3 regions of the Enterobacter sp. genome follow, and region 1 is predicted to be linked to each of the others. Evidence: predicted binding sites of a transcription regulator. Region 1 holds the regulator's gene; each other region holds the start of a gene.
The links. The regulator PurR, encoded in region 1, represses purine synthesis genes. The targets are predictions, from matches to a motif close to CANGCAAACGTTTGCNTG.
Positions count from the first base shown of each region.

Region 2: purM (phosphoribosylformylglycinamidine cyclo-ligase) is a predicted target of PurR. The motif match lies at 6,154-6,171, and genes of this name have one in related genera.
Region 3: raiA (ribosome-associated translation inhibitor RaiA) is a predicted target of PurR. The motif match lies at 4,372-4,389, and genes of this name have one in related genera.

Region 1 covers NZ_CDRQYH010000023.1:18,129-28,271, forward strand. Annotated here, with positions in the region: gene punC (purine nucleoside transporter PunC) at 1-805, opposite strand, end outside; gene punR (DNA-binding transcriptional activator PunR) at 920-1,831, shown strand; gene purR (HTH-type transcriptional repressor PurR) at 1,849-2,874, opposite strand; gene cydH (cytochrome bd-I oxidase subunit CydH) at 3,172-3,261, shown strand; gene ACWYRJ_RS09505 (MFS transporter) at 3,425-4,591, shown strand; gene sodB (superoxide dismutase [Fe]) at 4,630-5,211, opposite strand; gene ACWYRJ_RS09515 (C40 family peptidase) at 5,334-6,107, opposite strand; gene grxD (monothiol glutaredoxin 4) at 6,446-6,793, shown strand; gene rnt (ribonuclease T) at 6,838-7,488, opposite strand; gene gloA (lactoylglutathione lyase) at 7,584-7,991, opposite strand; gene nemA (N-ethylmaleimide reductase) at 8,092-9,189, opposite strand; gene ACWYRJ_RS09540 (TetR/AcrR family transcriptional regulator) at 9,244-9,843, opposite strand; gene eptA (phosphoethanolamine transferase EptA) at 9,885-10,143, opposite strand, start outside.
Region 2 covers NZ_CDRQYH010000003.1:37,271-47,413, forward strand. Annotated here, with positions in the region: gene bepA (beta-barrel assembly-enhancing protease) at 1-1,066, shown strand, start outside; gene arsC (arsenate reductase (glutaredoxin)) at 1,085-1,441, shown strand; gene ACWYRJ_RS01705 (DnaA inactivator Hda) at 1,507-2,208, opposite strand; gene uraA (uracil permease) at 2,305-3,594, opposite strand; gene upp (uracil phosphoribosyltransferase) at 3,681-4,307, opposite strand; gene ACWYRJ_RS01720 (6-phospho-beta-glucosidase) at 4,535-5,965, opposite strand; gene purM (phosphoribosylformylglycinamidine cyclo-ligase) at 6,232-7,269, shown strand; gene purN (phosphoribosylglycinamide formyltransferase) at 7,266-7,907, shown strand; gene ppk1 (polyphosphate kinase 1) at 8,115-10,143, shown strand, end outside.
Region 3 covers NZ_CDRQYH010000100.1:150-10,292, reverse strand. Annotated here, with positions in the region: gene aroF (3-deoxy-7-phosphoheptulonate synthase AroF) at 1-444, shown strand, start outside; gene tyrA (bifunctional chorismate mutase/prephenate dehydrogenase) at 455-1,576, shown strand; gene ACWYRJ_RS19445 (SMP-30/gluconolactonase/LRE family protein) at 1,637-2,509, shown strand; gene pheA (bifunctional chorismate mutase/prephenate dehydratase) at 2,506-3,666, opposite strand; Phe leader region at 3,697-3,822, opposite strand; gene pheL (pheA operon leader peptide PheL) at 3,774-3,821, opposite strand; gene raiA (ribosome-associated translation inhibitor RaiA) at 3,933-4,274, opposite strand; gene bamD (outer membrane protein assembly factor BamD) at 4,543-5,280, opposite strand; gene rluD (23S rRNA pseudouridine(1911/1915/1917) synthase RluD) at 5,412-6,392, shown strand; gene yfiH (purine nucleoside phosphorylase YfiH) at 6,389-7,120, shown strand; gene clpB (ATP-dependent chaperone ClpB) at 7,250-9,823, shown strand.

The DNA of each region.
Region 1 (10,143 bases):
GGCCCTCCCATCTTTGCAGCGCCGCGCGACAGCCGTACCCGCCCACAAGGAACGCGATTGTCTGCGGAACATAGCTCAGGCCGATGGCTGCCGGACTGTAACCCATATCGTGCAGAATGAACGGCGAGCCGGTGAGCCATGCGAAGAAGCTTGCCGAGCAGGCGGCATAGATCAGGACATTCCCGCGATACGCTTTGGCGCTCAACAGCGAGGTGAAGGTAATCGGCTTCGCGTCGGCATGCGCCTCTTTTTTATGCGCGGGCTTGAGGGCGAGAGCCGGCAGCATCAGTACCAGGGTAATGGCAAACAGCGTGGCGAAGATGGCCTGCCAGTCGAAATGCGCGAGGATCCAGCTGCCCAGCAGCGGAGCCAGGGCAGGGGAGAGGCCCACCAGCGGCATAATGGTGGCGAAAATACGATTTGTGCGGTTAGCCGGGTAGTAGTCGGTCACCAGCGCCTGCCAGGTCACGGCCGCGGCACAGACGCCTACAGCCTGAATAAAACGCAGCACCAGCAGCCAGGTGGCGTCGCGTACCCATAACATCCCCAGGCAGCCCACGGCAAAAATGGCCAGACCCAGCAGCAGTACCGGTTTACGACCAAAGCGATCCGAGAGCGGTCCCCAGAGCAGCTGTGCAAAAGCAAAACCGGCGAGGAACAAACTCAGGCTGGCACTGATGGCGGCAGCGGGGGTTTGCAAATCTTCCTGCATCGCGGCAAAAGCCGGCAGGTACATATCGGTGGCCAAAAAGCCCAGCACGCTTAAGCCGCCGAGCCAGACTAAAAAACCGTTCCTGGGTTGCATTATTTTATTCTCCTGAGGAGGCAGGTATACATTGGCGCTGAGTGTAGGGAGTGCAAAGCCGCTTGTGAAACGCTAATATTTGGCGGGTGCATTCAAATTTTTTGCAGGCAGAAAATGTGGTCAGATTATTCTCTTGAAGTGGTCGATGCTGTCGCGCGTAACGGCAGCTTCAGCGGTGCGGCGCAGGAGCTGCACCGCGTCCCTTCAGCCATCAGCTACACGGTGCGTCAACTGGAGGAGTGGCTGGCGGTTCCGCTGTTTGAGCGGCGGCATCGTGACGTGGAATTGACGCCCGCCGGGGCGTGGTTTTTGAAGGAAGGGCGTTCTGTTATCAAAAAAATGCAGATCACCCGCGAACAGTGCCAGCAGATCGCCAACGGCTGGCGGGGACATCTTTCCATCGCGGTGGATAACATCGTGAAGCCGGAACGCACCCGACAGATGATTGTCGATTTCTATCGTCATTTCTCTGACGTTGAGCTGCGGGTCTCGCAGGAGGTGTTCAACGGGGTGTGGGATGCGCTGGCGGACGGCAGGGCGGAGATGGCGATTGGCGCGACGCAGGCGATCCCGGTCGGGGGACGTTACGCCTTTCGCGACATGGGGATGCTGAGCTGGAAATGCGTGGTGGCCAGCGATCATCCTCTGGCAGCGATGGACGGGCCGCTTAGCGACGATACTCTGCGCAACTGGCCCTCGCTGGTGCTGGAGGATACGTCCCGTTCATTGCCCAAGCGTATCACCTGGCTTCTGGACAACCAGCGGCGGGTGGTGGCTCCGGACTGGGAATCGTCGGCGACGTGCCTCAGTGCCGGACTGTGCGTCGCGATGGTGCCCGTTCATTTTGCGCGTCCGCGCATCGATACCGGCGAATGGGTTGAACTGACGCTGGAAAATCCGTTCCCGGACGCGGCCTGCTGCCTGACCTGGCAACAAAATGATGTCTCGCCCGCCATGGCCTGGCTGCTGGATTATCTGGGGGACAGCGAAACGCTGAACCGGGAATGGTTACGGGAGCCAGCGTAGCTGGCCCCGTAAAGGGATTAACGACGGTAGTCGCGGAACGGACCGTCCGCTACGGAACGGCGTTCAATCAGGCGCGGGTGAACTTCAATGGACTGCGACTCTTCGCGCTTGTTGACGATCCTGTCGAGCAGCATATTGAAGGCCGTTTCGCCCAGCGAATCTTTCGGCTGGTGAATGGTGGTCAGCGCTGGGGTGAAGAAGCGCGCGTTACGCACGTTGTCATACCCGATCACGGAAATATCCTGCGGTACGCGCAGACCCAGTTCATCGGCGGCGCAGAGCGCGCCCATGGCCATGATGTCACCCCCGCAGAAAACGGCGGTCGGACGGTGCGGCTGGGAAACGATCTGCTGCATCGCGCGGTAGCCTGATTCCGGCTCAAAGTCGCCCTGCACGATCCAGTTTTCCGGCACGGTGATCAGCGCTTCTTCCATCGCTTTCATAAAACCGGCCAGACGGCCCGCGCCGGTGTTGCGCTCCAGCGGACCCGGGATCACGCCAATCTCGCGGTGACCGCGTTCGATCAGGTAACGTCCGGCCATGTAACCGCCTTCAAAGGCATTGTCGATAACGGAGTCGGTGAAATCCGCACGCGCTTCGCCCCAGTCCATAACGACCATGGGGATATGGCGATACTCTTCGAGCATCGACAGCACGGATTCCGGATACTCGGAACACATTACCAGCAGGCCGTCAACGCGCTTCTGCGCCATCATCGACAGGTAGGCGCGCTGTTTTTCAATGCTGTTCCACGCGTTGCCCAGAATCAGGGTATAGCCTTTCTGGAAGCAGTTTTTTTCAACCGCTTCAATGATCTCGGCAAAATAGGCCGCTTCACTACTGGTCGCCAGCAATCCAATGGACTTGGTGTGATTAACCTTGAGGCTACGCGCGACCGCACTTGGCGAATAGTGCAGCTCCTTGATCGCTGCCCAGACGGCGTTGCGCGTCTCTTCCGCCACAAAGCGGGTTTTGTTAATTACATGTGATACGGTTGTAGTGGAAACGTTTGCGCGTTTTGCTACGTCTTTAATTGTTGCCATTAAATGTCACTCCAGACCATATCCTAAGCTCCTGAAAAACTTGAAGGTAAACGTTTGCCTTCTCTCACCCTTATCACGCAATCTTGAATTGCGGCACGCCGGGAAAACGACACGGGACGTCAGGAGGGGGTCAATGGCCGGTACGCTAATAAATTTAGCGTGGAATTTTGTCCTATCTTGATGAAAAGGGGAAGAGGTAAAGTGGTTATCAGTATAAATCCAGGAAGATTTTTGACGTAATCTGTGCAAAAATGAGCAAGCTCACTTTTCGTGTGGGGATTAAAAGGAGAAAAATTGATGAGTACCGATCTTAAGTTTTCGCTGTTCACCACCGTTGTTGTGCTGGCTCTGATTGTTGCGGCCGGTCTGACGGCTGCGCTGCACTGATTTACGCGGAGGGAGAGCCTACTCCCTCCCGACTCCCCGGATTGTTACTTCTCTGGCAAAAATCTTTTGCCATTTTGTTAACTTCTCATTTTTTGTGATTGATGTCATGCTTTCCGCTTCTTTGTTCTGTGTCACCACATGACACGGCATCCGGAGTTGACGCATGAAAATCAATTTTCCCCTGCTGGCCCTGGCGATTGGCGCTTTTGGGATTGGCACCACTGAATTCTCCCCGATGGGGTTACTGCCCGTCATCGCCCGCGGCGTGGACGTCTCGATCCCTGCGGCAGGCATGTTGATCAGCGCCTACGCTATCGGCGTGATGGTGGGAGCGCCGCTGATGACGCTTCTGCTTTCTCATCGCGCGCGCCGCAATGCGCTGATTTTCCTGATGGCGATTTTCACCCTCGGCAACGTGCTTTCGGCCATTTCGCCGGACTACACCACGCTGATGCTGTCACGTATTCTGACAAGCCTCAACCACGGCGCGTTCTTTGGGCTGGGGTCGGTCGTGGCGGCAAGCGTGGTGCCAAAACACAAGCAGGCGAGCGCCGTGGCCACCATGTTTATGGGGCTGACCATCGCTAACATCGGCGGTGTTCCTGCGGCAACCTGGCTGGGAGAAGCGATCGGCTGGCGTATGTCTTTCCTGGCGACGGCCGGGCTGGGCGTGGTCGCGATGGTGGCATTGTTCTTCTCCCTGCCGAAAGGCAGCGCCGGAGAACGTCCGGAAGTGCGTAAGGAGCTGGCGGTGCTGATGCGCCCGCAGGTGCTTTCCGCGCTGCTTACCACCGTTCTCGGGGCAGGGGCGATGTTTACCCTCTATACCTATATTTCACCGGTACTGCATGACATTACCCACGCAACGCCTCTCTTTGTGACCGCGATGCTGGTGCTGATTGGCGTGGGCTTCTCGATCGGTAACTATCTCGGTGGGAAATTTGCCGACCGTTCCGTGAGCGGGACGCTGAAGGGCTTCTTAACTCTGCTGATTGTCATCATGATTGCCATTCCGTGGCTGGCGCGAAACGAGTTTGGCGCCGCGGTGGCGATGGTCGTCTGGGGTGCAGCAACGTTCGCCGTGGTGCCACCGCTGCAGATGCGCGTGATGCGTGTTGCGCATGAAGCGCCGGGCCTCTCATCCTCGGTCAATATCGGTGCCTTTAACCTGGGCAATGCGCTCGGTGCGGCGGCCGGTGGGGTCGTGATTTCAGGTGGTCTGGGATACAGCTTTGTGCCGGTGATGGGGGCAATCATTGCCGCGCTCGGCCTGCTGTTGGTGATGATGTCGGGGCGTAAACAGCCAGAAGCAGCCTGCGCTGCGGAATAAACCAAAAACGCAGAAGGGCGAACCCTTCTGCGTGTCTTTTACGCGGCGAAGTTCTTCGCCACAAAGTCCCAGTTAACCAATGCCCAGAAGTGTTCCAGGTAGTTCGGGCGCGCGTTACGGTAATCGATGTAGTAAGCGTGTTCCCATACGTCCACGGTCATCAGCGGCTTCGCGCTGGTGGTCAGCGGGGTGCCCGCGTTAGAAGTGGATACGATAGCCAGTTTGCCATCCGCCTCTTTAACCAGCCACGTCCAGCCTGAACCGAAGTTCTTGATGGCGGCATCGGTGAATTTCGCCTTGAAGTCCGCGAAGCTGCTAAATGCGGCGTTGATAGCGGTAGCCAGTTCACCGACAGGTTCACCGCCGGCATTCGGCGCCAGGCAGTGCCAGTAGAAGGTGTGGTTCCACACCTGAGCTGCGTTGTTGAATACGCCACCCTCAGAGCTGCGGACGATCTCTTCCAGCGTTTTGCCTTCAAAATCGGTGCCCTTGATCAGGTTGTTCAGGTTGGTGACGTAAGTCTGGTGATGTTTGCCGTAGTGATATTCCAGGGTTTCCGCAGAAATGTGCGGGGCCAGGGCGTCTTTTGCATACGGTAGTGCAGGTAATTCGAACGACATTGCTTCTCTCCTTATTGTATTTTGCGTTGCCAATAACCACACAGACAACAAGGACAGGATAGCAAATTGAAAGGGTATGCAAAAGAGGAACTTACCCTGCCACGGGTGTGGCAGGGCAGGGGTTAGCGAATGGTTTTCGGCGTCATCACGCGACGCGCGCCGACGTAGTGGCGTACCCAGTAGTCTTCACTGAGAGAGGTGATCTGAATATCCTGACCGCTACGTGGAGACTGGATGAATTTCCCGTTGCCGACATAGACGCCGACGTGGTCAGCCGTGCCGCGACCCTGGGTGCGGAAGAACACCAGATCGCCATTTTCCAGCTCACCGCGGTCAACCGGTGAGGCATCGCGGAGGTGGTACATCTCATTGGCGGTACGAGGAATGCGGAACTTGACCAGATCTTTATAGGCGTAATAGACGAGGCCGCTGCAGTCAAAACCGGTACGCGGCGAAGTCCCACCCCAGTGATAAGGTTTGCCAATCTGCCCCATCAGCTTATTCATTGCGGTTTTTTGCGCTTTCTGTACGCGCACTTTATGCACTTCAGCAATTTTCGTGATCTTCGTGCATTTCGCCTTATGGCCTTTACGCGTGATGCATTTTTCAGTAACGAGGTTAGAGGCGGTTTGCGAAGCTTTACTTTTGGCAGAGTGGGCAGTGCGGGAAGGTTTTGTTTTTGTTTTGCTGGAAGCGGTCTGTTTCGTCTGAGCCGGTGTTTTTTTCTTGTCGTTCTTAGCGGTGGTTTTTTTCTTACGTTCTGTGGCTTTCACCAGATGGTTTTTTTGTACAGCAGAATGCCGCGCCTGCTGAGAGGCGTTTGCCACTGGCGTGAAAGTGAGTGAAGTAAACAGTAAAGCACAGAGCGTGATCGAGATTTTATTTATCCGCGCCACTGGGCAGTCCCCTGATAAATGCAGGTCATCAATAATACCCGCGTGTGATTTACAAAGCCCGTCGATTCTAATCTATAAAAAGCCAGAAAGTTAATAGCATTTTTCAATCTACAATCGTGTTTCGTTAGCAAGTGCAAAAAAATTCATCGTTCTGTCGCACATTTGCCCGCTCCTTAAGCAAAACCATGAATGCCGCAGGGGTAAACACCATTTGCAATGCAACTTTTCGTGACTCGGGGTAGAATGTATAAACGTGACAAAAATGTTATTTTCCGATGCCAGTCTGAACCGCTACAATGTCAGACGAATGCCGTAACAGAAGTTAAAGGAAGCAAGACATGAGCACCACTATTGAAAAAATCCAGCGCCAGATCGCTGAAAACCCGATTCTGCTGTATATGAAAGGTTCTCCGAAGCTGCCAAGCTGCGGCTTCTCCGCACAAGCGGTTCAGGCGCTGTCAGCCTGTGGTGAGCGTTTTGCTTACGTTGATATCCTGCAGAATCCGGACATCCGCGCTGAGCTGCCTAAGTACGCTAACTGGCCGACTTTCCCACAGCTGTGGGTTGACGGCGAACTGGTTGGCGGCTGCGATATCCTGATTGAAATGTATCAGCGCGGCGAACTGCAGCAGCTGATCAAAGAGACGGCGGCGAAGTATAAAACGGAAGAGCCGGACGCAGAGTAATTTTCTGCGCAAATAAAAAAGCGACCAGATAAGGTCGCTTTTTTTTATTCTTCGCTGTCACCCATCGGCAGCGGCCAGCCGCCAAGACGCTTCCAGCGGTTGACGATCTCACAGAACAGCTCTGCGGTGCGCTCCGTATCGTATAGAGCGGAGTGCGCCTGCGTTCCGTCGAACGGAATGCCAGCCGTAATGCAGGCTTTAGATAACACCGTTTGTCCCAGCGCCAGGCCGCTCAATGCGGCGGTGTCGAAGGTGACAAAAGGGTGGAAGGGGTTGCGTTTGAGCGACGCGCGCTCCGCGGCAGCCATGGTAAAGCTGTGATCGAAGGTGGCGTTATGGGCCACCATAATGGCGCGGCTGCAGTTGCTCTCTTTCATGCCTTTACGCACCATTTTAAAAATGGCGTGCAGCGCATCATATTCACTGACGGCACCGCGCAGCGGGTTATGCGGATCGATACCGTTAAACGCCAGCGCTTCCGGCTGTAAGTTTGCCCCTTCGAAAGGTTCAACGTGGAAATGCAGCGTGGTGTCCGGTGTAAGCCAGCCCTGTTCATCCATCTTCAGCGTGATGGCGGCAATTTCGAGCAGCGCATCGGTTTTAGCGTTAAATCCGGCTGTTTCTACATCAATGACAACGGGATAAAAACCACGAAAACGGTCGCACAGACCGCTAAATTGAGCGTTATCGGACATCAGGGTCTCTTACATGGGGAAAAAGCAGAGCGCATTATGGCAAATTTTGCGGGGTGATGCAGTAAAACTACGGGCGCACGTTGCGCCCTGAGGGATCAGTTGCCCAGACCGCGACCGGCGTCTTTGGCTTCAATCAGCTCGATTTTGTAACCGTCCGGATCTTCCACAAACGCAATCATGGTGGTGCCGCCTTTTACCGGGCCCGCTTCACGCGTGACGTTACCGCCATTTTTGCGAATGCGTTCGCACGCATCGGCCGCGTTATCCACTTCCAGCGCGATATGGCCGTAGGCCGTGCCCAACTCATAGCTGTCAATGCCCCAGTTGTAGGTCAGCTCGATCACCGCTTCATCCGTTTCCGGGCCGTAACCCACGAACGCCAGCGAGTATTTATATTCCGGGTTTTCGCTGGTGCGCAGCAGCTTCATGCCCAGGACGTTAGTGTAGAAATCGATAGAACGTTGCAGGTCGCCAACGCGCAGCATGGTGTGAAGTAGGCGCATAATTTCCTCATTAACCAATGGAATAAAAAAGCTTTTTGATCAGGAACGATGTTTTAGTATAGCGGCGAACTGTCGCCGCTATCAATTAACAATGGCGAGATTACAGTGAAGGGTAGTCGGTGTAGCCTTCCGCGCCGCCGCCGTAGAAGCTTTCCGGACGCTGCGGGTTGAGCGCTGCTTTTTTCTGCAGACGAGCAACCAGATCCGGGTTGGCGATGTAGTCACGGCCAAACGCGACGGCATCAATCAGCCCTTTATTAATCAGATCTTCGGCTTTCTCCGGCGTATACGCCCCTGCACCGATGATCACCCCGTGGAAACGTTCGCGCACTTTCTGACGGAAAGCCTCAGTGTATGGCTTGCCGCCGGCCCAGTCCGGCTCGGACATGTGCAGATAAGCGATGCCACGTTTAGCCAGTTCTTCGATCAGGTACAGTGCATCGGCTTCTTCGTTCGGACCGTTGTCTACGTTCTGGAAAGAACCGATTGGGGAAACGCGGATCCCGATACGATCCGGGTTCCACTCCTGACATACGGCATCAACCACTTCCAGTACCAGGCGAGCGCGATTTTCGACGCTGCCGCCGTACTGGTCGGTGCGATGGTTAGACGACGGTGACAGGAACTGGTGCAGCAGGTAGCCGTGCGCGGAGTGCAGCTCAATCAGGTCAAAACCGGCTTCACGAGCGTTGGCCACTGCCTGGCGGAAGTCGTTAACGATACCCGGGATTTCATCCAGCTCCAGGGCACGTGGCATAGAGGTATCCACGCGGATCGCATTACCGTTTTCATCACGCAGGGAAGTGCGGGTATTTGCACTGAGGGCCGAAGCGGAGACCGGAGCCTGGCCGCCAGGCTGAATGCTGCTGTGAGAGATACGACCGGTATGCCACAGCTGGACCGCAATGCGACCCTCTTCAGCGTGAACGCCTGCGGTAATTTTCTGCCATGCGGCGATCTGTTCCGGGCTGTGAAGGCCCGGCGCGCCCGCATAACCCTTCGCCTGAGCAGAAATCTGTGTGGCTTCCGTAATGATCAGGCCAGAGCTTGCGCGCTGACGATAGTATTCGCCCATCAGGGGGGTGGGGATGTCACCCGGCTCAATGCTGCGCAGACGGGTCAGCGGAGCCATAAACACGCGGTTTGGCGCCGTGACGGCACCCACTTTCAATGGGGTAAACAGTTTTTCAGCTGACATAAAGACTCCTGAGTAGACCAGTCGACTAGTAATAAGGTAAATAAAAAGCGCCCGTTATACGCCTGGCGCAGTAATACTGTTTTTCACATGTGCCAGCGCGCTTTCCAGCGGCAGGGCACTGCGCGAAATTTTTGCCTGCAGGTTGGCTCCTAACCAGAGGGAGTAGAGCACCTGAGACTGCATTAAGGGGTCGCCGGAAAAGGCCAGCGTTTTTTCTTCGCGGCCTTTTTCCAGCGCCTGGGCCAGCAGGGCGATTACGCCGCGGGCACCCTTATCCATCGCCGAGCGCATATCTTCGGAAAGATCGCACACTTCGGCAGACAGTTTGACCGTCAGGCATCCGCTGATAATGCCCTGCTGACAGAACTGGTTCAGCGTTTCCTGATAGTAATTCAGAACACGATCCCGATAGTTTCCCTCACCCGACGCAAAGTGGGTCGCCAAGCGCTGGTGGTAGCCAGCATAATGACGCTCCAGCATCGCCACGCCAAAGGCCTCTTTGGAACGGAAGTAGTGATAAAACGACCCCTTCGGTACCTCAGCGGTTTTTAATAACTCGCTCAACCCCATACCGGTAAACCCGCGATGCATGCAAAGCTGCTCGCCGGTTGCCAGTAGATGTTCGCGGGTATCGTGTTCAGTATTTCTGCTCATGGCCGCACTCTAATAGACCGTTCGGTCTAATGCAAGCGAGTTTACTGCCGACATGCACTCAGTATATCCAGCTGCGGTTGATAAACCGTTGATTTCACATTCATCATACCCAATACGGTTGAGAACAAATTGTCCTGGGAAACCGCATTTTTTGCTGCCTGGTCACGCAAACACTGTCCGTTGATGCCAAAGTTTTTTGCATAATCCGGTGACAGCCAGAACATAAACGGAATATGCGTTTGCTGCTCCGGCGCCAGCATGTACGGCGTGCCGTGCAGATAAATACCGCTTTCACCCAGT
Region 2 (10,143 bases), on a different contig from region 1:
AATGGCGCACGAAATTTCGCACGTCACACAGCGTCACCTGGCGCGTGCGATGGAAGACCAGAAACGTAACGCTCCCCTCACCTGGGTGGGTGCACTGGGCTCTATTCTGCTGGCGATGGCCAGCCCGCAGGCCGGGATGGCGGCCCTGACCGGTACGCTGGCGGGAACGCGTCAGGGGATGATCAGCTTCACCCAACAAAACGAGCAGGAAGCGGACCGCATCGGGATTCAGGTGCTGCAGCGCTCGGGCTTTGACCCGCAGGCCATGCCGAGCTTCCTGGAAAAACTGCTCGATCAGGCGCGTTACTCTTCCCGTCCGCCGGAAATCCTGCTGACGCACCCGCTGCCTGAAAGCCGACTATCGGACGCGCGTAACCGTGCAAACCAGATGCGTCCTGTGGTGGTCCAGTCTTCGCAGGATTTCTACATGGCGAAAGTGAGAACGCTTGGAATGTACAATTCCGGGCGTAACCAGCTCACCAGTGACCTGCTGGATACCCTGGCGAAAGGCAACGTGCGTGAGAAAAACGCCGCGCAGTATGGTCAGGCGCTTCAGGCGATGGAAGCCAGCAAATACGACGAGGCGCGTAAAGCGCTGCAACCGCTTCTGGCTGCCGACCCGAACAACCCGTGGTATCTCGATCTTTCGACGGATATCGATCTGGGGCAGAAGAAAACCGCCGATGCGATTAACCGTCTGAAAGGGGCGAAAGATGTCCGTACCAACCCGGTGCTGCAGCTTAACCTGGCGAATGCTTACCTGCAGGGCGGCCAGCCGGGTGAAGCGGCGACTATCCTGAACCGCTACACCTTTAATAATAAAGACGATCAAAACGGCTGGGATCTGCTCGCTCAGGCGGAAGCCCAGCTCGGCAACCGCGATCAGGAGCTTGCGGCGCGTGCCGAAGGCTTTGCCCTGGTGGGCCGCCTCAATCAGGCGATTTCCGCGCTCAGCAGCGCCAGCTCGCAGGTCAAGCTTGGTAGCCTACAGCAGGCCCGTTACGACGCGCGTATCGATCAGCTTCGCGGCCTGCAGCAGCGCTTTAAGCCGTACGAGAAGATGTAATAAAGGAGAATTCACGTCATGACAGACGCCGTAAAAATCTATCACAACCCTCGCTGCTCCAAGAGCCGCGATACCCTGAGCCTGCTGAAGTCTAACGGCGTTGAGCCGGAAGTGGTGCTTTACCTTGATACACCACCTGACGCGCAAACCCTCCGCCAGCTGCTGCGCATGCTGGGAATGGGCAGCGCTAGAGAGCTGATGCGTCAGAAAGAAGATCTGTATAAGTCGCTCGACCTGGATGACAGCCGTCTCACCGAGGCTGAGCTGATCCAGGCGATGGTTCAAAATCCAAAGCTGATTGAGCGCCCGATTGTGGTGGCGAACGGCCAGGCGCGCATTGGACGTCCGCCGGAAGACGTGCTCGAGATCCTATGATGGTTTAGCCCGGTGGCGCTGCGCTTACCGGGCCTACAAACCCCGCCCGCCTCCCGGCAAAAAACTCAAAGCTTGAGAATATCTTTCACAAATGGAATGGTCAGCTTGCGCTGGGCGGTAATGGAGGCGCGATCGAGCTGATCGAGCGTGTCAAACAGCGTGCGCATTTCGCGATCCAGACGCTTGAGCAGGAAACGTCCCACGTCCTCCGGCAGCTCAAATCCGCGCTGTTTTGCGCGCAGCTGTAGCGCCTGAAGCTTATCTTCATCCGACAGCGGCTGGAGCTTGTAGATTTGCCCCCAGTCCAGACGAGACGCCAGATCCGGCAGCCCCAGATTCAGCTGTCGCGGTGGACGATCGCCGGTGATCAGCAGCCGGGTTTTGCCCGACTCCAGGATGCGGTTGTAGAGGTTGAAGATCGCCATTTCCCACGGCTCGTCCCCCGCCACGCACTCGATATTATCAATGCAGACCAGCGAGAGATGTTCCATTCCCTCCAGCACCTCAGGCACGAACCACGTACGTTTATCCAGCGGCACGTAGCCTACTGCATCACCGCGCGCTGAAAGCTCCGCGCAGGCGGCATGCAGCAGATGGCTGCGCCCCGCGCCTTCGCGTGACCAGATATAGATGTATCCGCTGTGATCCTGGCGCAGCACGTTTTGCAGTGCAGCCAGTAAAGAGGGGTTATCACCCGGCCAGAAACTCGCGAAAGTTTCGTCGTCAGGGAGATAAAGTGGCAGAGAGAGCTGTGCCGGTCCGTTCAGAAATACCTCAACCAGAGATCCTACGTAAAATCGGAAAGGAGTTTAACACGGAACCTGCAAGGAGAGAACCGGGCGATCCCTCGCCCGACTTTTCGATCAATGTGACGCTTTTTCGCTTTCGTCAGCGTCCAGTACCACCTCTTCTGGGCGGATCACCGAGATCAGCTTGAAGATCAGGCTCAGGCCAACGCCGACGATGGTCGCGAGCGCCATGCCCTTCAGCTCGGCCGCACCGATGTGCACCTTCGCGCCGCTCACGCCGATAATCAGGATTACTGAGGTCAGGATCAGGTTCTGCGCCTTGCTGTAATCCACTTTGGATTCAATCAGCACGCGAATACCGGAGGCACCAATTACCCCGTACAGCAGCAGAGACACGCCGCCCATCACCGGCACCGGGATGATCTGAATCGCTGCCGCCAGCTTGCCGACGCAGGAGAGCAGAATGGCGATGATCGCCGCGCCGCCGATAACCCAGGTACTGTAGACGCGGGTAATCGCCATCACGCCGATGTTCTCACCGTAGGTGGTGTTTGGCGTTGAGCCAAAGAAACCGGAGATAATGGTGGAGAAACCGTTCGCAAACATGGAACGGTGCAGACCCGGGTCGCGGATTAAATCGCGCTTAACGATGTTCGCCGTCACCACCAGGTGGCCGACGTGCTCCGCAATCACCACCAGCGCCGCAGGCAGAATGGTGAAAATCGCAAACCATTCGAAGCGAGGGGTGTAGAAGGTTGGCAGCGCGAACCAGTGCGCCTCGGCAATCGGAGTGGTGTCCACCACGCCCATCGCGAAGGAGAGCGCGTAGCCCGCCAGCACGCCGATCAGGATCGGGATGATCGCCATAAAGCCGCGGAACAGGACGGAACCAAACACCGTTACGCCAAGCGTTACCAGCGAGATGATAATGGTTTTGGAATCCGGTGACTGGCCGTCAGCAGGCAGCAGACCGGCCATATTCGCCGCGACGCCCGCCAGCTCCAGACCGATGACCGCAACGATGGCGCCCATCGCCGCAGGCGGGAACATCACGTCCAGCCAGCCGGTACCGGCTTTCTTCACAATGAAGGACACCACGCAGAACAGGACGCCACACATGATAAAGCCGCCCAGCGCGACTTCATAACCCAACGGCAGCAGCAGCAGAACCGGCGAGATAAAGGCGAAGCTTGACCCCAGATACGCCGGGATTTTGCCTTTACAGATAAAGAGGTACAACAACGTACCGATGCCGTTGAACAACAGCACGGTTGCCGGGTTAATGTGGAACAGGATTGGCACCAGCACGGTTGCGCCAAACATGGCGAACAGGTGCTGCAAACTAAGCGGGATAGTCTGTAAAAGCGGCGGTCTTTCACTCACCCCGATAGCACGGCGCGTCATAGTGTTTTCCTCTGAGTAGTATTGTTGTTGGTGTTTTATTCAAAAAAAAGCCGACTATCAAAGTCGGCTTATTTATCGTTATTCGATTATTTCGTACCAAAGATCTTATCGCCGGCATCGCCGAGCCCCGGAATGATGTATCCGTGCTCGTTCAGGCCCTGGTCGATAGAGGCGGTATACAGCTCAACGTCCGGGTGCGCTTTTTCCAGCGCCGCGATCCCTTCCGGAGCCGCAACCAGCACCAGCACCTTAATGCTGTTACAGCCTGCATTTTTCAGCAGGTCGATGGTGGCGATCATCGAACCACCGGTCGCCAGCATCGGGTCAACCACCAGTGCCATACGCTCGTCGATGTTAGACACCAGCTTCTGGAAGTAAGGAACCGGCTCAAGGGTTTCTTCGTTACGGTAGATCCCGACCACGCTGATGCGCGCGCTTGGCACGTGCTCCAGCACGCCTTCCATCATGCCGAGACCGGCACGCAGGATTGGCACCACGGTAATTTTCTTACCTTTGATCTGCTCAACCTGCACCGGGCCGTTCCAGCCTTCGATGGTGACTTTTTCTGTTTCCAGATCGGAGGTCGCTTCGTATGTCAGCAGGCTGCCGACTTCAGATGCCAGTTCGCGAAAACGCTTCGTGCTGATGTCATGCTCACGCATCAGGCCCAACTTGTGTTTAACGAGTGGGTGTTTCACTTCCACAATCTTCATTCTCTTTCTCCTCTGAGGCGGCGTCCGCAAAAAAATCGCGGGATTATACCGCTTTTTTCGGATTAGGCCATACCCATCTTGCTTGACGTATATCAAGCAAAGTGATTTAGAGACAAAAAAAACCGGAGGCAAGACTCCGGCTTGGGTGCGGGTTCTGCCCGGTGGCGCTGCGCTTACGCGGACCTACGTGTAGTGTAGGTCGGGTAAGCGTTAGCGCCACCCGGCAATTACAGGCTATCGCCGTTGCTCGCAATTACCTGCTTATACCAGTCGAACGATTTCTTCTTGCTGCGGTTCAGCGTGCCGTTGCCTTCATTGTCTTTGTCGACAAAGATAAAGCCGTAGCGTTTTTTCATTTCGCCCGTACCGGCAGAAACGAGGTCGATACAGCCCCACGGGGTATAGCCCATCAGATCCACGCCATCTTCCTCCACCGCTTTTTTCATCTCGCGGATGTGGGCGGACAGGTAGTCAATGCGGTACTGGTCGTTCACCGTGCCGTCGCTCTCCTGCACGTCGATCGCGCCAAAGCCGTTCTCAACGATAAACAGCGGCAGCTGATAGTGATCCCAGAACCAGTTGAGGGAGTAGCGCAGCCCCACCGGGTCAATCTGCCAGCCCCAGTCCGATTTCTGCACGTACGGGTTAGTGACCAGGCTCTTGCTCTCGTCGTAATCCAGCTGCGGGTTATCCGACGTCGCCTTGGTGGCGAAGGACATATAGTAGCTGAAGCCGATGTAGTCCACGCAGCCCTGCGTCAGCGCGGCTTTATCTTCTTCGGTAATATCCAGCGTAAAGCCGCGACGCGCAAAGTAGTTGAGCAGATGCTGCGGGTACCTGCCGCGCACGTGCACGTCGGTGAACCAGTAGCGGCGGTGCATGGCGTTCATCGCCATCATCATATCGTCCGGCGCGCAGGTGAGCGGGTAGATAGGACACATGGCAATCATGCAGCCAATCTGCAGCGACGGGTTAATCTCACGCCCCGCCTTCACCGCCAGGGCGCTGGCCACCAGCTCATAGTGCGCCGCCTGGAACATCACCGGCTCACGGTCTTCACCCGGCGCGTACTTCAGCCCGGAGTTAGTGAACGGCGCAAAGTCTTCGTGGAAGTTGGCCTGGTTGTTGATCTCGTTGAAGGTCATCCAGTACTTCACTTTATGCTGATAGCGCTGGAATACCACTTTTGCAAAACGAACGAAGAAGTCGATCAGCTTACGGTTGCGCCAGCCGCCGTATTCAGTGACCAGATGGAAAGGCATCTCGAAGTGAGACAGGGTGATAACCGGTTCGATGCCGTACTTCAGGCATTCGTCGAACAGGTCGTCATAGAATTTCAGGCCAGCCTCGTTAGGCTCAAGCTCGTCGCCTTTCGGGAAGATCCGCGTCCAGGCAATAGAGGTGCGGAAGCATTTGAACCCCATCTCGGCAAAGAGTTTGATGTCTTCTTTATAGCGGTGGTAGAAATCGATGGCTTCATGGTTAGGGTAATTTTTCCCTTCCAGCACGCCGTTGGTGATTTCACGCGGCACGCCGTGCGCGCCCGCGGTCATGACATCGGCCACGCTCACGCCTTTGCCACCCTCTTTCCAGCCGCCTTCCAGCTGGTGCGCCGCAACGGCCCCACCCCACAGAAAATCTGCTTTAAATCCTGACATTCGCTTTCCCTCATTCTGCGTTATTTTCTGCAAAAACAATTACAGAAACCGGTTTCAGTTCGATGATGTGCAAAGGGAATAACCGTTGCAAGCAGTTCTCAGAAACCGGTTTCATTTTCGTGAACAGAGTCAAGTTTGGCTGCATTCACGGGGTGCACAGAAAAAAAGATCTCCACGTCCAGAATAGGCTCGCAAACGTTTGCCTGGACTGTTAGAATTGCGCCGATTTTTCTTACTAGCTATGCAATCGCGTGGGGATTTAAGCCGTGACCAACAAAACTTCTCTCAGCTACAAAGATGCCGGTGTTGATATTGACGCAGGTAATGCGCTGGTTGACCGAATCAAAGGTGTGGTGAAAAAAACCCGCCGCCCGGAAGTGATGGGTGGTCTGGGTGGATTCGGCGCACTGTGCGCGCTGCCGCAAAAATATCGTGAACCTGTTCTGGTCTCGGGTACTGACGGTGTAGGCACCAAGCTGCGCCTGGCGATGGATTTAAAACGTCACGACACGATCGGTATCGATCTGGTCGCGATGTGCGTGAATGACCTGGTGGTACAGGGCGCAGAGCCGCTGTTCTTCCTCGATTACTACGCGACTGGCAAACTGGACGTAGATACCGCGGCAAGCGTGATTAACGGTATCGCCGAAGGCTGTCTGCAGTCTGGCTGCGCGCTGGTCGGTGGTGAAACCGCAGAAATGCCGGGCATGTATCACGGCGAAGATTATGACGTCGCGGGCTTCTGCGTCGGCGTAGTAGAAAAATCAGAAATTATCGACGGCAGCAAAGTGGCCGATGGCGATGTGCTGATCGCGCTGGCCTCCAGCGGCCCGCACTCTAACGGCTACTCCCTGGTGCGTAAAATCCTCGAAGTGAGCGGCTGTGATCCGCTGACCACCGAGCTTGACGGTAAACCACTGGCTGACCATCTGCTTGCGCCAACACGTATCTACGTGAAGAACGTGCTCGAGCTTATCGAGAACGTCGACGTTCACGCCATTGCCCACCTGACCGGCGGCGGCTTCTGGGAAAATATTCCGCGCGTTCTGCCGGACAACACCCAGGCGGTGATCGACGAATCCTCATGGCAGTGGCCAGCCGTGTTTAACTGGCTGCAGACCGCGGGCAACGTGAGCTCTCACGAAATGTACCGTACCTTTAACTGCGGCGTGGGCATGGTTATCGCCCTGCCGGCAAGCGAAGCGGATAAAGCAGTGAAGCTGCTGACGGAGAAAGGTGAAAACGCGTGGAAAATCGGTACGATTAAAGCCTCCGATTCCGAACAGCGTGTGGTCATTGAATGAAAAACATCGTGGTGCTCATTTCCGGCAACGGAAGCAATTTGCAGGCCATCATAGACGCCTGCAAGCAGAAGAAAATCAACGGCACCATTCGGGCAGTATTCAGCAACAAGGCCGACGCGTTCGGCCTTGAGCGCGCGCGGGAAGCGAACATTCCCGCGCACGCGCTGGAAGCCAGCCAGTTTGCCGGGCGTGAAGCCTTTGACCGCGAGCTGGTGCATGAGATTGATGCCTACGCGCCGGACGTAGTCGTGCTGGCGGGCTATATGCGCATTCTGAGCCCGGCTTTTGTAGAACACTTCGCCGGACGTCTGCTGAATATTCACCCTTCTCTTCTGCCGAAATATCCCGGCCTGCATACCCATCGTCAGGTTCTGGAAAATGGCGATGAGGAGCATGGCACCTCCGTGCATTTCGTTACCGACGAGCTGGACGGCGGTCCGGTTATCCTGCAGGCGAAAGTCCCGGTCTTTGACGGCGATAGCGAAGAAGACGTGACCGAACGCGTGCAGACCCAGGAACACGCCATTTACCCGCTGGTGGTAAGCTGGTTTGTCGACGGACGTCTCGAGATGCGCGACGGCGCTGCCTGGCTGGACGGCGTTAAGTTACCTCCGCAGGGTCATGCGGCGGAAGAGTAGTTTATTATGTCGGGTGGCGCTTCTGCGCTTACCCGACCTGCCTGATGCATTACCCGAATGTCCCCTCCCCAACCCTCTAAATTCCCCAACAAAAAAAATAACTGTCATACTTTTCTGGCACTGTTGGACATATCGTGGAAATGCTCGCCATAATAAGGACGAGACGGATTTACCACGTCCTGTGATTGAACTGGAGTGTGAGCTGTAATGGGTCAGGAAAAGTTATATATCGAGAAAGAGCTAAGCTGGTTAGCATTCAACGAACGTGTACTCCAGGAAGCGGCAGACAAAAGTAACCCGCTGATCGAGCGCATGCGTTTTTTGGGTATTTATTCGAACAACCTGGATGAGTTCTACAAGGTTCGCTTTGCCGAGCTGAAAAGACGCATCATTATCAGCGAAGAACAGGGCTTAAACTCGCACTCGCGGCATCTGCTGGGCAAAATCCAGTCCCGCGTGCTGAAAGCCGATCAGGAATTTGACGGCCTGTATAACGAACTGCTGCTGGAGATGGCGCGCAATCAAATCTTCCTGATTAACGAACGCCAGCTTTCCGTTAACCAACAAAACTGGCTGCGCCACTACTTCAAACACTATCTGCGCCAGCACATTACCCCCATTCTGATCAACCGCGAAACCGATCTGGTGCAGTTTTTGAAAGATGACTACACCTACCTGGCGGTGGAAATTATTCGCGGTGAATCTATCCGTTACGCGCTGCTGGAGATCCCATCCGACAAGGTGCCGCGCTTTGTGAATCTGCCGCCGGAAACCCCGCGCAGACGCAAACCAATGATCCTGCTGGATAACATCCTGCGCTACTGTCTGGACGACATCTTCAAAGGCTTCTTCGATTACGATGCGTTAAACGCCTACTCGATGAAAATGACTCGTGACGCCGAATATGACCTGGTGCACGAGATGGAAGCCAGCCTGATGGAGCTGATGTCATCCAGCCTGAAACAGCGCCTGACGGCTGAACCGGTGCGCTTCGTCTATCAGCGCGATATGCCGGACGCCATGGTGGAGATGCTGCGTGAGAAACTGACCATTTCGCGCTATGACTCCATCGTTCCGGGTGGTCGTTACCACAACTTTAAAGATTTTATTGGCTTCCCGAACGTCGGCAAAGCCAACCTGGTGAACAAGCCGCTGCCGCGCCTGCGCCATCTCTGGTTCGATAAATTCCGCAACGGATTCGACGCCATCCGCGAACGCGATGTCCTGCTCTACTATCCGTACCACACCTTCGAGCACGTGCTGGAACTGCTGCGTCAGGCCTCGTTCGACCCGAGCGTGCTGGCGATCAAAATCAACATCTACCGCGTGGCAAAAGATTCTCGCATCATCGATGCGATGATCCACGCGGCGCACAACGCCAAAAAAGTCACCGTGGTGGTTGAGCTGCAGGCGCGCTTCGACGAAGAGGCGAACATTCACTGGGCGCGTCGTCTGACGGAAGCCGGTGTGCACGTCATTTTCTCCGCGCCAGGGCTGAAAATTCACGCCAAGCTGTTCCTCATCTCTCGTAAAGAGGGCGATGAGGTGGTGCGTTATGCCCACATCGGTACCGGGAACTTTAACGAGAAAACCGCGCGAATTTATACCGACTACTCGCTCTTAACTGCCGATGCCCGCATCACTAACGAAGTGCGCCGGGTCTTTAACTTTATCGAAAACCCGTACCGTCCGGTGAGCTTCGACTATCTGCTGGTCTCGCCGCAGAACTCGCGCCGTCTGCTGTACGATATGATCGATAAAGAGATCGCCAATGCCCAGAAAGGGCTGTCGTCCGGCATCACGCTGAAGCTTAACAACCTTGTCGATAAAGGGCTGGTGGACAGGCTCTATGCGGCGTCCAGCTCCGGCGTACCGGTTAATCTTCTGATCCGCGGCATGTGCTCGCTGATCCCGGAACTGGAAGGCATCAGCGACAATATTCGCGTGATCAGCATTGTTGACCGCTACCTGGAGCACGATCGGGTCTATATTTTCGATAATGCGGGTGATAAACAGGTCTATCTCTCTTCGGCAGACTGGATGACGCGCAATATTGACTACCGAATTGAAGTCGCGGCACCGCTGCTGGATCCGCGCCTGAAGCAGCAGATCCTCGACATCATCGAGATTCTGTTTAGCGATACCGTGAAAGCACGCTATATCGACAAAGAACTCAGTAACCGCTATGTACCGCGCGGCAACCGCCGTAAAGTGCGGTCGCAACTGGCGATTTACG
Region 3 (10,143 bases), on a different contig from region 1:
TTCGTCGGTATCAACCAGGCAGGCCAGGTATGCCTCCTGCAAACGCAGGGTAACCCGGACGGCCACGTGATCCTGCGCGGCGGTAAAGCCCCTAACTACAGCCCGGCGGACGTGGCCCAGTGTGAAAAAGAGATGGAGCAGGCGGGACTGCGCCCGGCACTGATGGTAGATTGCAGTCATGGTAACTCGAATAAAGATTACCGTCGCCAGCCTGCGGTTGCGGAATCCGTGGTCGCACAGATCAAAGATGGCAATCGTTCGATTATCGGTCTGATGATTGAAAGCAATATTCATGAAGGCAATCAATCATCTGAACAACCGCGCAGCGCCATGAAGCACGGCGTCTCCGTGACGGATGCCTGCATCAGCTGGGAGACGACCGATGCACTGCTGCGTGAGATCCATAAAGATTTAAACGGCCAGCTGGCGACGCGTCTGGCTTAAGAGGGTAGTTATGGTTGCTGAATTGACCGCACTGCGCGATCAAATTGATGAAGTGGATAAGGCGCTGCTGGATCTGCTGGCGCGCCGCATGGCGCTGGTTGCCGAAGTCGGTGAGGTGAAAAGCAAATACGGCCTGCCGATTTACGTCCCGGAGCGCGAAGCCTCTATGCTCGCCTCCCGCCGTAAAGAGGCGCAGGCGCTGGGCGTTTCGCCGGATTTGATTGAGGATGTTCTGCGTCGCGTGATGCGGGAGTCCTATTCCAGCGAAAACGACAAGGGCTTTAAAACTCTCTGTCCTTCCCTGCGTCCGGTCGTGATTGTCGGCGGTGCTGGGCAGATGGGGCGCCTGTTTGAAAAGATGCTTACGCTTTCTGGCTATCAGGTGCGCATTCTGGAAAAAGAGGACTGGGCGCATGCTCCGGAACTCATGAAAGATGCAGGGATGGTTATCGTCAGCGTGCCGATCCACGTGACGGAGCAAATCATCGGGAAGCTGCCTCCTTTACCGAAAGATTGCATCCTGGTGGATCTGGCCTCCGTCAAAAATGGTCCGCTGCAGGCAATGCTGGCTGCTCATACGGGTCCGGTGCTGGGTCTGCACCCGATGTTTGGCCCGGACAGCGGCAGCCTTGCTAAGCAGGTGGTGGTTTACTGCGACGGTCGTCAGCCGGAAGCCTATCAGTGGTTCCTGGAACAGATTCAGGTATGGGGGGCACGACTGCACCGCATCAGCGCGGTTGAGCACGACCAGAACATGGCGTTCATTCAGGCGCTGCGCCACTTTGCCACGTTTGCCTACGGTCTGCATCTGGCGGAAGAGAACGTACAGCTTGAACAGCTTCTGGCGCTCTCTTCACCTATCTATCGTCTGGAGCTGGCGATGGTCGGGCGTCTCTTTGCGCAGGATCCGCAGCTTTACGCGGACATTATTATGTCCTCCGAGAACAACCTGGCGCTGATCAAGCGCTACTATCAGCGCTTTGGTGAAGCCATTACGCTGCTGGAGCACGGAGACAAGCAGGCGTTTATCGATAGCTTCCGCAAGGTCGAACACTGGTTTGGCGACTACGCGCAGCGTTTCCAGAATGAGAGTCGGACTTTATTGCGCCAGGCAAATGACAGTCGCCAGTAATGCGATGATGTATATACTGAAAGCCAGCAATGCTGGCTTTTTTCATTTTGGGGAACTGTCATGGCCGAACCGCAGCTGCTGTTAAATTACACCGGGCATTTGCCTGAATGCCCGACTTGGAGCGCCGAAGAGCAGGCGCTCTACTGGGCCGATATTCTGGAAGGAGAGATCCACCGCTACCATCTGCCGACGGCGGAACACACCGTACTCTCTTTCCACGAGGAGGTGGGCTGTTTCGCGTTGCGCGAGCAGGGTGGTTTTATCGTTGCGATGAGAACGGGTATCTGGCTGACCGATAAACACGGCCTGCTGCGCCGCAAGGTGTGTGATAACCCCTCTAACCCGCAGCTGGCGCGTTTTAACGATGGAGGTACCGATCACCAGGGCCGCTTCTATGCGGGCACGTTCTGGGGGCCGGGAGATTACAACGGCGCCCTGCTGATGCGCATCGACAACGACCTGACGCCGAAGGTGATCCAGTGCGATATCCACGGGCATAACGGCTTAGCGTTTAGCCCGGATAAGCAGTGGATGTTTACCTCAGATACGCCAAACGGTGTGATCTATCGTACGCCGCTTGATGAGCAGGGCGAACCCGGCAGGCGCGAGGTGTTTCGTCAGTTTAAAGAGGGCGAGGGGATACCGGACGGCGCGGCGATGGATGTGGAAGGCTGTTACTGGAGCGCGCTGTTTGACGGCTGGCGCATCGCGCGTTTTTCACCGCAAGGGGAGCAGCTGGAAGAGTATCGCATGCCGGTGCGTTGCCCGACGATGGTCTGCTTTGGCGGCGATGACATGAAAACGCTGTTTATTACCACCACGCGGGAGAATATGGAGGCGGAGGAGGTGGCGAAATATCCGCTTTCCGGGGCCATCTTCACCCTGCCGGTGGGCGTGGCAGGGATGAAGAAAAGCCGCTTTATCGAACGTTAGATTGGATCGACCGGCACGACGTTTTCGCTCGGGTAGCAGCCCAGCACCTTCATGGAACGCGTGATCTCGCCCAGCTCGCGGAGAGCTTTCTGCATGGAAGCGGACTCCAGGTTGGCCTGGATGTCGAGGTAAAACATCTCTTCCCACGGGTTACCGTGGATTGGGCGTGATTCCAGCCTGGTCATGATCAGGTTGTGATTACGCAGCACCAGCAGGGCTTCAACCAGCGCACCGGCCTGTTGGCCGGTTGCCATCAGCAGCGTGGTTTTGGCGGGTACCTGGTCAGACACATTGATTGCCTTGCGGGCCAGCACCACGAAGCGGGTAATGTTTTGCGTCTGGTTTGCCAGGTTGCGTTCCAGCACCTGCAGGCCATACAGCGCGCCGCCCGCTTCGCTGCCGAGCGCCGCGACGGTGGGGGAATTAGCCTGCGCCACTTTTTCCATCGCCGCCGAGGTGCTTTCGGTGTACTCAATTTTCCAGTTCGGATAGCGGTTCAGGAACTGGCTGCACTGCTGGAACGGCTGCGGATGACTGTAAACCGTTTCGATCGTGTTCAGGTCCGTTGAACCGGATACCAGCACGCAGTGATCGATAGGGATCGTCAGCTCGCCGACCAGCGACAGGCTGGTGTGCTGCAGCAAGTCGTAGACATCGTTGATGGCGCCGGAGCTGGTGTTTTCAATCGGCACCACGGCGTAATCCGCCTGGCCGGTCTCGACCTGGTTAAAAATGTCGGCAAACTTCGCGCAGCCGCTCTCGATAAACTCTTCGAAATGGCGTGCAGCGTACTGACGTGCGGCCAGGTGAGAATAAGAGCCCTTCGGTCCCAGGAAGGCGATACGCGCAGAGTGTGGATTGGTTTTATTGAGGTGCTGCTGGAGTAACGCTTGCTGGGTCAGAACGGAGTCTTCAATGATGAGCTGGAACAACCGGGTTATGTAGTGGGCATCGAGGTGATGCGCTTTGCCGAGCTGAATGAGACGTTCCAGAAGATCCCGCTCGCGGTCGATATCACGGACCGGACGATGGGAGTCCAGCTTGGCTTTGCCTACTTCAACGGCAAGGGCGCGGCGTTCGGCCAGCAGCGCCAGCAGTTTCTCATCCAGCGCGCTGATTTTTACGCGCAGATCCAGTAACGGGTTTTCCGGTGTCATAGTGTTGCCTGTCTCATTTTATCGTTATCAATAAAAAAGGCCCCCCGGTGTGGGAGGCCTTGTTGTTCGTCTTCGCATTCTTTATCACACGACGAAACGCCTCCCGTTCAGGGGAAGGTAAAAAAGAATGCGAAGAAGAACGGCGTAAGTTTCATAAAGTCATCCTGCGATTGATACCGTTAAAGTACCCGTACTGTTTTCACCCTGTCAATAAAAAACAAAAAACGCGCCCGAAGGCGCGTTGGCGGTACACTCAATTTAAAGGATTACTCTTCTTCAACTTCTTCCGCGAAGCTGGCGTCTTTCACCGATGTTGTGGCGCGACGGGCTTCACCTTTGTGTTGCACTTTATTGAGCTGCCGTTCCAGCTTGTTGATCAAATCGTTAATAGCGGTGTACATATCCTCGTGTTTTGCGCTGGCGACCAGATGGCCGTTTGGAGTATTGATAGTTGCGTCAGCGATGAAACCCTGCGGCTCCTTGGACAGGATGATATGTGGATTAATCAAATGAGTTTGCCATTTATCCAGTTTGGCGAGACGGTCTGCGACGTGCTGGCGAATTGCCGGAGTAATTTCCATTTGTTTACTGGTAATGTTCATTGTCATAAATTTTACCTCTTGTCTTTCCGTCTTGGTGATTCCAGCATACCCGACCCAATGTCAAAATGTGTGATTTAGATCACGTTATTTTGTCGGTTTTTGTCAGGGAATCTTTTTTGTGAGGCAGGGCAGGAAGAGGTGAGATTTACCTTGTAGAAGGCATAAATTGGGGCCATAGTTGACAGGATGTGTTGAGGCTAAGGCGCTTCAGCGATGCTCAGAAACGAATAAAAAAACGGCAGCCAGCGGGCTGCCGTTTTGCATTGAGGCAAAATCAGGTGTTGCTGCTGTTCGCGGCGATGATTTTCGCCACTTTTTCAGCCTGAGCGGTCATCTGCATCTGACGGTAAGCATTTTCCATCAGCTTCAGGCCGTCGCGCGTTGCCTGAGTATCCGGGTAATCGCGCAGCATACCTTCTACGCGGTTAACCACGGCAACCCATGCGCCACGGCGGGTATAATATTCCGCCACGGAGTATTCATATTTCGCCAGACGATCTTTCAGGAACACCAGACGTTTGGTGGCGTCGGTCACGTACTGGCTGTTTGGATAGCCGCGCACCAGCTTGGAGAAATCATTGAAGGCATCACGCGCATGCTGCGGGTCACGGTCGGAACGATCCACGCCGAAGAAGCCCTGCAGCGCACTGTCGTCCAGCGCCATGTTGGTGAGGCCGCGCATGTACATCACGTAGTCGATGTTAGGATGAGTCGGGTTCAGACGCATGAAACGATCGATGGTTGCCTGAGCCAGCGGCAGATCGGCATTTTTATAGTATGCATAGATGAGATCTAACTGCACCTGCTGCGAATACGGACCAAATGGATAGCGATTATCCAACGCTTCCAGTTGCGTTATCGCCTGTTTCCAGTTACCGTCCTGCAACTTTTGTTGTGCAGTCGCATAGATTTCATTCGGCGGATTGTCAGGGACCTGTTCATTTGAACCGGAGCAGCCCACCAAAGCCAGGCTCAACGTGGCCGCTGCCACCAGATATTTCATGCGCGTCATGACGTTTTGACTTTCCTCAAATGTTTGTCCGGGAGAAACTCTGTTCCTGCTCCCGATTAAGACCAGCTACAATAGCACACTATATTAAACGGCAAAGCCGTAAAACCCAACGTTAAACGAAGAAGCAGTTTATGGCACAACGAGTAGAACTCACCGCAACAGTCTCCGAAAATCAGCTCGGTCAACGCTTAGATCAGGCTTTGGCCGAATTGTTCCCTGATTATTCGCGTTCACGCATAAAAGAATGGATCCTTGACCAGCGCGTGATGGTAAACGGCAAGATCTGGGACAAACCAAAAGAGAAAGTGTTAGGTGGGGAAGCTGTCGCCATCAATGCTGAAATCGAAGAGGAAATCCGCTTCGAGCCGCAGGATATCCCACTGGACATCGTCTATGAAGATGATGACATACTGGTAATCAACAAGCCGCGCGACCTGGTTGTTCATCCGGGCGCGGGGAATCCTGACGGTACGGTACTTAACGCGCTTCTCCATTACTATCCGCCGATCGCGGATGTTCCGCGCGCGGGCATCGTGCACCGTCTGGATAAAGACACTACCGGTCTGATGGTGGTGGCGAAGACCGTTCCTGCTCAGACACGTCTGGTGGAGTCGCTACAGCTGCGCGAAATCACCCGTGAGTATGAGGCGGTAGCCATTGGGCATATGACCTCTGGCGGGACGGTAGAAGAGCCTATCAGCCGTCACCCGACCAAGCGTACCCACATGTCGGTGCATCCGATGGGTAAACCCGCCGTGACGCACTATCGCATTATGGAACATTTCCGCATTCATACGCGTCTGCGTCTGCGTCTGGAGACCGGGCGTACTCACCAGATCCGCGTGCATATGGCCCACATTACCCATCCGCTGGTGGGGGATCAGGTCTACGGTGGTCGTCCACGTCCGCCTAAGGGCGCGTCGGATGAGTTCATCAGCGTATTGCGTAAATTCGATCGTCAGGCGCTGCACGCGACCATGCTGCGCCTTTACCATCCGATCACCGGTATTCAGATGGAGTGGCATGCGCCTATCCCGCAGGATATGGTGGAGCTTATTGACGCCATGCGTGCTGATTTCGAAGAACATAAGGATCAAGTGGACTGGTTATGACCAAACTGATTGTCCCGGAGTGGCCATTGCCTGCCGGCGTGGTCGCCTGCAGTTCAACACGTATTGGCGGTGTTAGCCAGGGCGCGTGGGAGTCGTTGAACCTCGGCGCGCACTGTGGCGATAACCTGGAACATGTTGAAGAGAACCGCAGACGTCTGTTTGCTGCGGGGAACCTGCCGTCGAAACCGGTCTGGCTGGAACAGGTTCATGGCAAGGCGGTGCTGAAGTTGACGGGGGAACCCTTTGCTTCTAAACGCGCTGATGCCTCTTACAGCAATACTCAGGGAACCGTTTGTGCCGTGATGACCGCCGATTGTCTGCCGGTACTTTTCTGTAACCGTTCAGGCACCGAGGTGGCTGCAGCACACGCGGGCTGGCGTGGACTGTGTGAAGGCGTGCTGGAAGAGACAGTTGCCTGCTTTAAGGATGAGCCCGCCAATATTATGGCCTGGCTTGGCCCGGCCATTGGTCCTCGCGCTTTTGAAGTGGGGCCGGAGGTTCGCGAAGCCTTTATGGATAAAGATCCGCAAGCGGTGGACGCCTTCCTGCCTTCTGGAGATAAATATCTGGCCGATATTTACCAGCTTGCTTGTCAGCGCCTGAACAGCGTCGGCATAACGCAGATCTTCGGCGGCGATCGCTGTACATTCACCGAAAAGGGTGATTTTTTCTCTTATCGCCGCGACAAGACGACGGGGCGTATGGCAAGTTTCATTTGGCTGATATAACCTAAAGAATCAAGACGATCCGGCACGTGCCGTTTTCTTTTCACATAATTCAGGTCATTAACCTTGAATAATTGAGGGATGACCTCATTTAATCTCCAGTAGCAAATTTGACCTGTTATGGGAGGAGTTATGCGTCTGGATCGTCTTACTAATAAATTCCAGCTTGCTCTCGCCGATGCCCAGTCCCTCGCACTGGGGCACGACAACCAATTTATCGAACCTCTTCATTTAATGAGCGCCTTGCTGAATCAGGAAGGGGGATCGGTACGTCCTTTATTAACGTCCGCTGGCATTAATGCTGGCCAGTTACGCACCGCTATCGATCAGGCGCTGAGCCGTTTACCGCAGGTCGAAGGGACCGGCGGCGACGTTCAGCCGTCGCAGGATCTGGTGCGCGTCCTGAACCTTTGCGACAAGCTGGCGCAAAAACGTGGGGACAACTTTATTTCGTCAGAGCTGTTTGTTCTGGCGGCGCTTGAATCACGCGGTACCTTGACCGACCTGCTGAAATCCGCCGGTGCGACCACCGCCAATGTGACTCAGGCGATTGAGAACATGCGCGGAGGTGAAAGCGTGAACGATCAGGGAGCCGAAGACCAACGTCAGGCTTTGAAGAAATTTACGGTCGATCTGACCGAGCGTGCTGAACAGGGCAAACTTGACCCGGTGATCGGCCGTGACGAAGAAATTCGTCGTACCATTCAGGTACTGCAACGTCGTACCAAGAACAACCCGGTGCTGATTGGTGAACCGGGTGTCGGTAAAACCGCCATCGTTGAAGGGCTGGCGCAGCGTATTGTGAACGGTGAAGTGCCGGAAGGGCTGAAAGGCCGTCGCGTACTGGCGCTGGATATGGGCGCGCTGGTGGCCGGTGCGAAATACCGCGGCGAGTTCGAAGAGCGCCTTAAAGGCGTGCTTAACGACCTGGCGAAGCAGGAAGGCAACGTCATTCTGTTTATCGATGAACTGCACACCATGGTCGGCGCGGGTAAAGCGGACGGCGCGATGGATGCCGGGAACATGCTGAAACCTGCGCTGGCGCGCGGTGAACTTCACTGCGTCGGTGCCACTACGCTGGATGAGTACCGTCAGTACATTGAGAAAGATGCTGCGCTGGAACGTCGTTTCCAGAAAGTGTTTGTTGCCGAGCCAAGCGTTGAAGATACCATCGCGATCCTGCGTGGTCTGAAAGAGCGCTATGAACTGCACCACCATGTACAGATCACTGACCCGGCCATCGTTGCGGCGGCGACGCTTTCGCATCGTTATATTGCTGACCGTCAGCTGCCGGATAAAGCGATCGACCTGATTGATGAAGCGGCGTCGAGCATTCGTATGCAGATTGACTCGAAGCCGGAAGAGCTGGACCGACTCGACCGACGCATCATTCAGCTCAAGCTGGAACAGCAGGCGCTGAAGAAAGAGTCTGATGAAGCCAGTAAGAAACGCCTCGATATGCTCAATGAAGAGCTGGACGATAAAGAGCGCCAGTATTCTGAGCTGGAAGAAGAGTGGAAAGCCGAGAAAGCCTCCCTTTCCGGTACGCAGACCATTAAAGCTGAACTCGAACAGGCAAAAATTGCCATTGAGCAGGCGCGACGCGTGGGCGATCTGGCTCGGATGTCTGAACTGCAGTACGGCAAAATTCCTGAGCTGGAAAAACAGCTTGAGATAGCGACGCAGTCAGAAGGTAAAACGATGCGTCTGTTGCGTAATAAAGTGACGGATGCCGAGATCGCGGAAGTCCTGGCGCGCTGGACCGGTATTCCCGTGGCGCGCATGCTGGAAGGCGAGCGTGAAAAACTGCTGCGCATGGAGAACGATCTCCACAATCGTGTGATTGGTCAAAACGAAGCGGTTGAGGCGGTATCGAACGCTATTCGTCGTAGCCGTGCAGGGCTGTCCGATCCAAACCGCCCGATTGGTTCGTTCCTGTTCCTGGGGCCGACGGGTGTCGGTAAAACCGAGCTGTGCAAAGCGCTGGCTAACTTTATGTTCGACAGCGACGATGCGATGGTGCGTATCGACATGTCCGAGTTTATGGAGAAACACTCCGTCTCGCGTCTGGTCGGGGCGCCTCCGGGATATGTGGGTTATGAAGAAGGTGGGTACCTGACGGAAGCGGTGCGCCGTCGTCCTTATTCTGTCATCCTGCTGGATGAGGTGGAAAAAGCGCATCCGGATGTGTTCAACATCCTGCTTCAGGTGCTGGATGATGGTCGTCTGACCGACGGGCAGGGGAGAACGGTCGACTTCCGTAATACGGTTGTCATTATGACCTCGAATCTGGGTTCCGATTTGATTCAGGAACGTTTCGGTGAACTGGACTACAGCCACATGAAGGATCTGGTGCTGGGTGTGGTAAGCCATAACTTCCGTCCGGAGTTCATCAACCGTATTGATGAAGTGGTGGTATTCCATCCTCTGGGTGAGAAACACATTGCGTCGATTGCGCAGATCCAGCTGCAGCGTCTGTACAAACGTCTGGAAGAACGTGGATATGAAATTCACATCTCCGACGATGCGCTGAAGCTGCTGAGTAAGAACGGTTACGATCCGGTGTACGGTGCGCGTCCATTGAAACGCGCTATCCAGCAGCAGATCGAAAACCCGCTGGCGCAACAGATCCTCTCCGGGGAGCTGGTTCCTGGCAAAGTTATCCGTCTGGAAGCCAACGACGATCGCATTGTGGCAGTGCAGTAAGTCACAAAACGCAAAAACGAGCCGCTTGCGGCTCGTTTTTGTTTAAAAACCAGGCGAAAATTGAGGTCTGGAGTTGGTTTTGCCTGGAAAGTGAGCAGTCAGTAAGTAAATTTCACTTTATCCTTGCAGGTTCAGAATTACTCCCTATAATGCGCCTCCACTGACACGGAACAACGGCACACACGCCGCCAGGTCAGCAGAGAATAGCGTAAATAAACGCTTGACTCTGAAGCGGGAAAGCGTAATATGCACACCCCGCGCCGCTGCGAAAAGCGAAGCGGCACTGCTCTTTAACAATTTATCAGACAATCTGTGTGGGC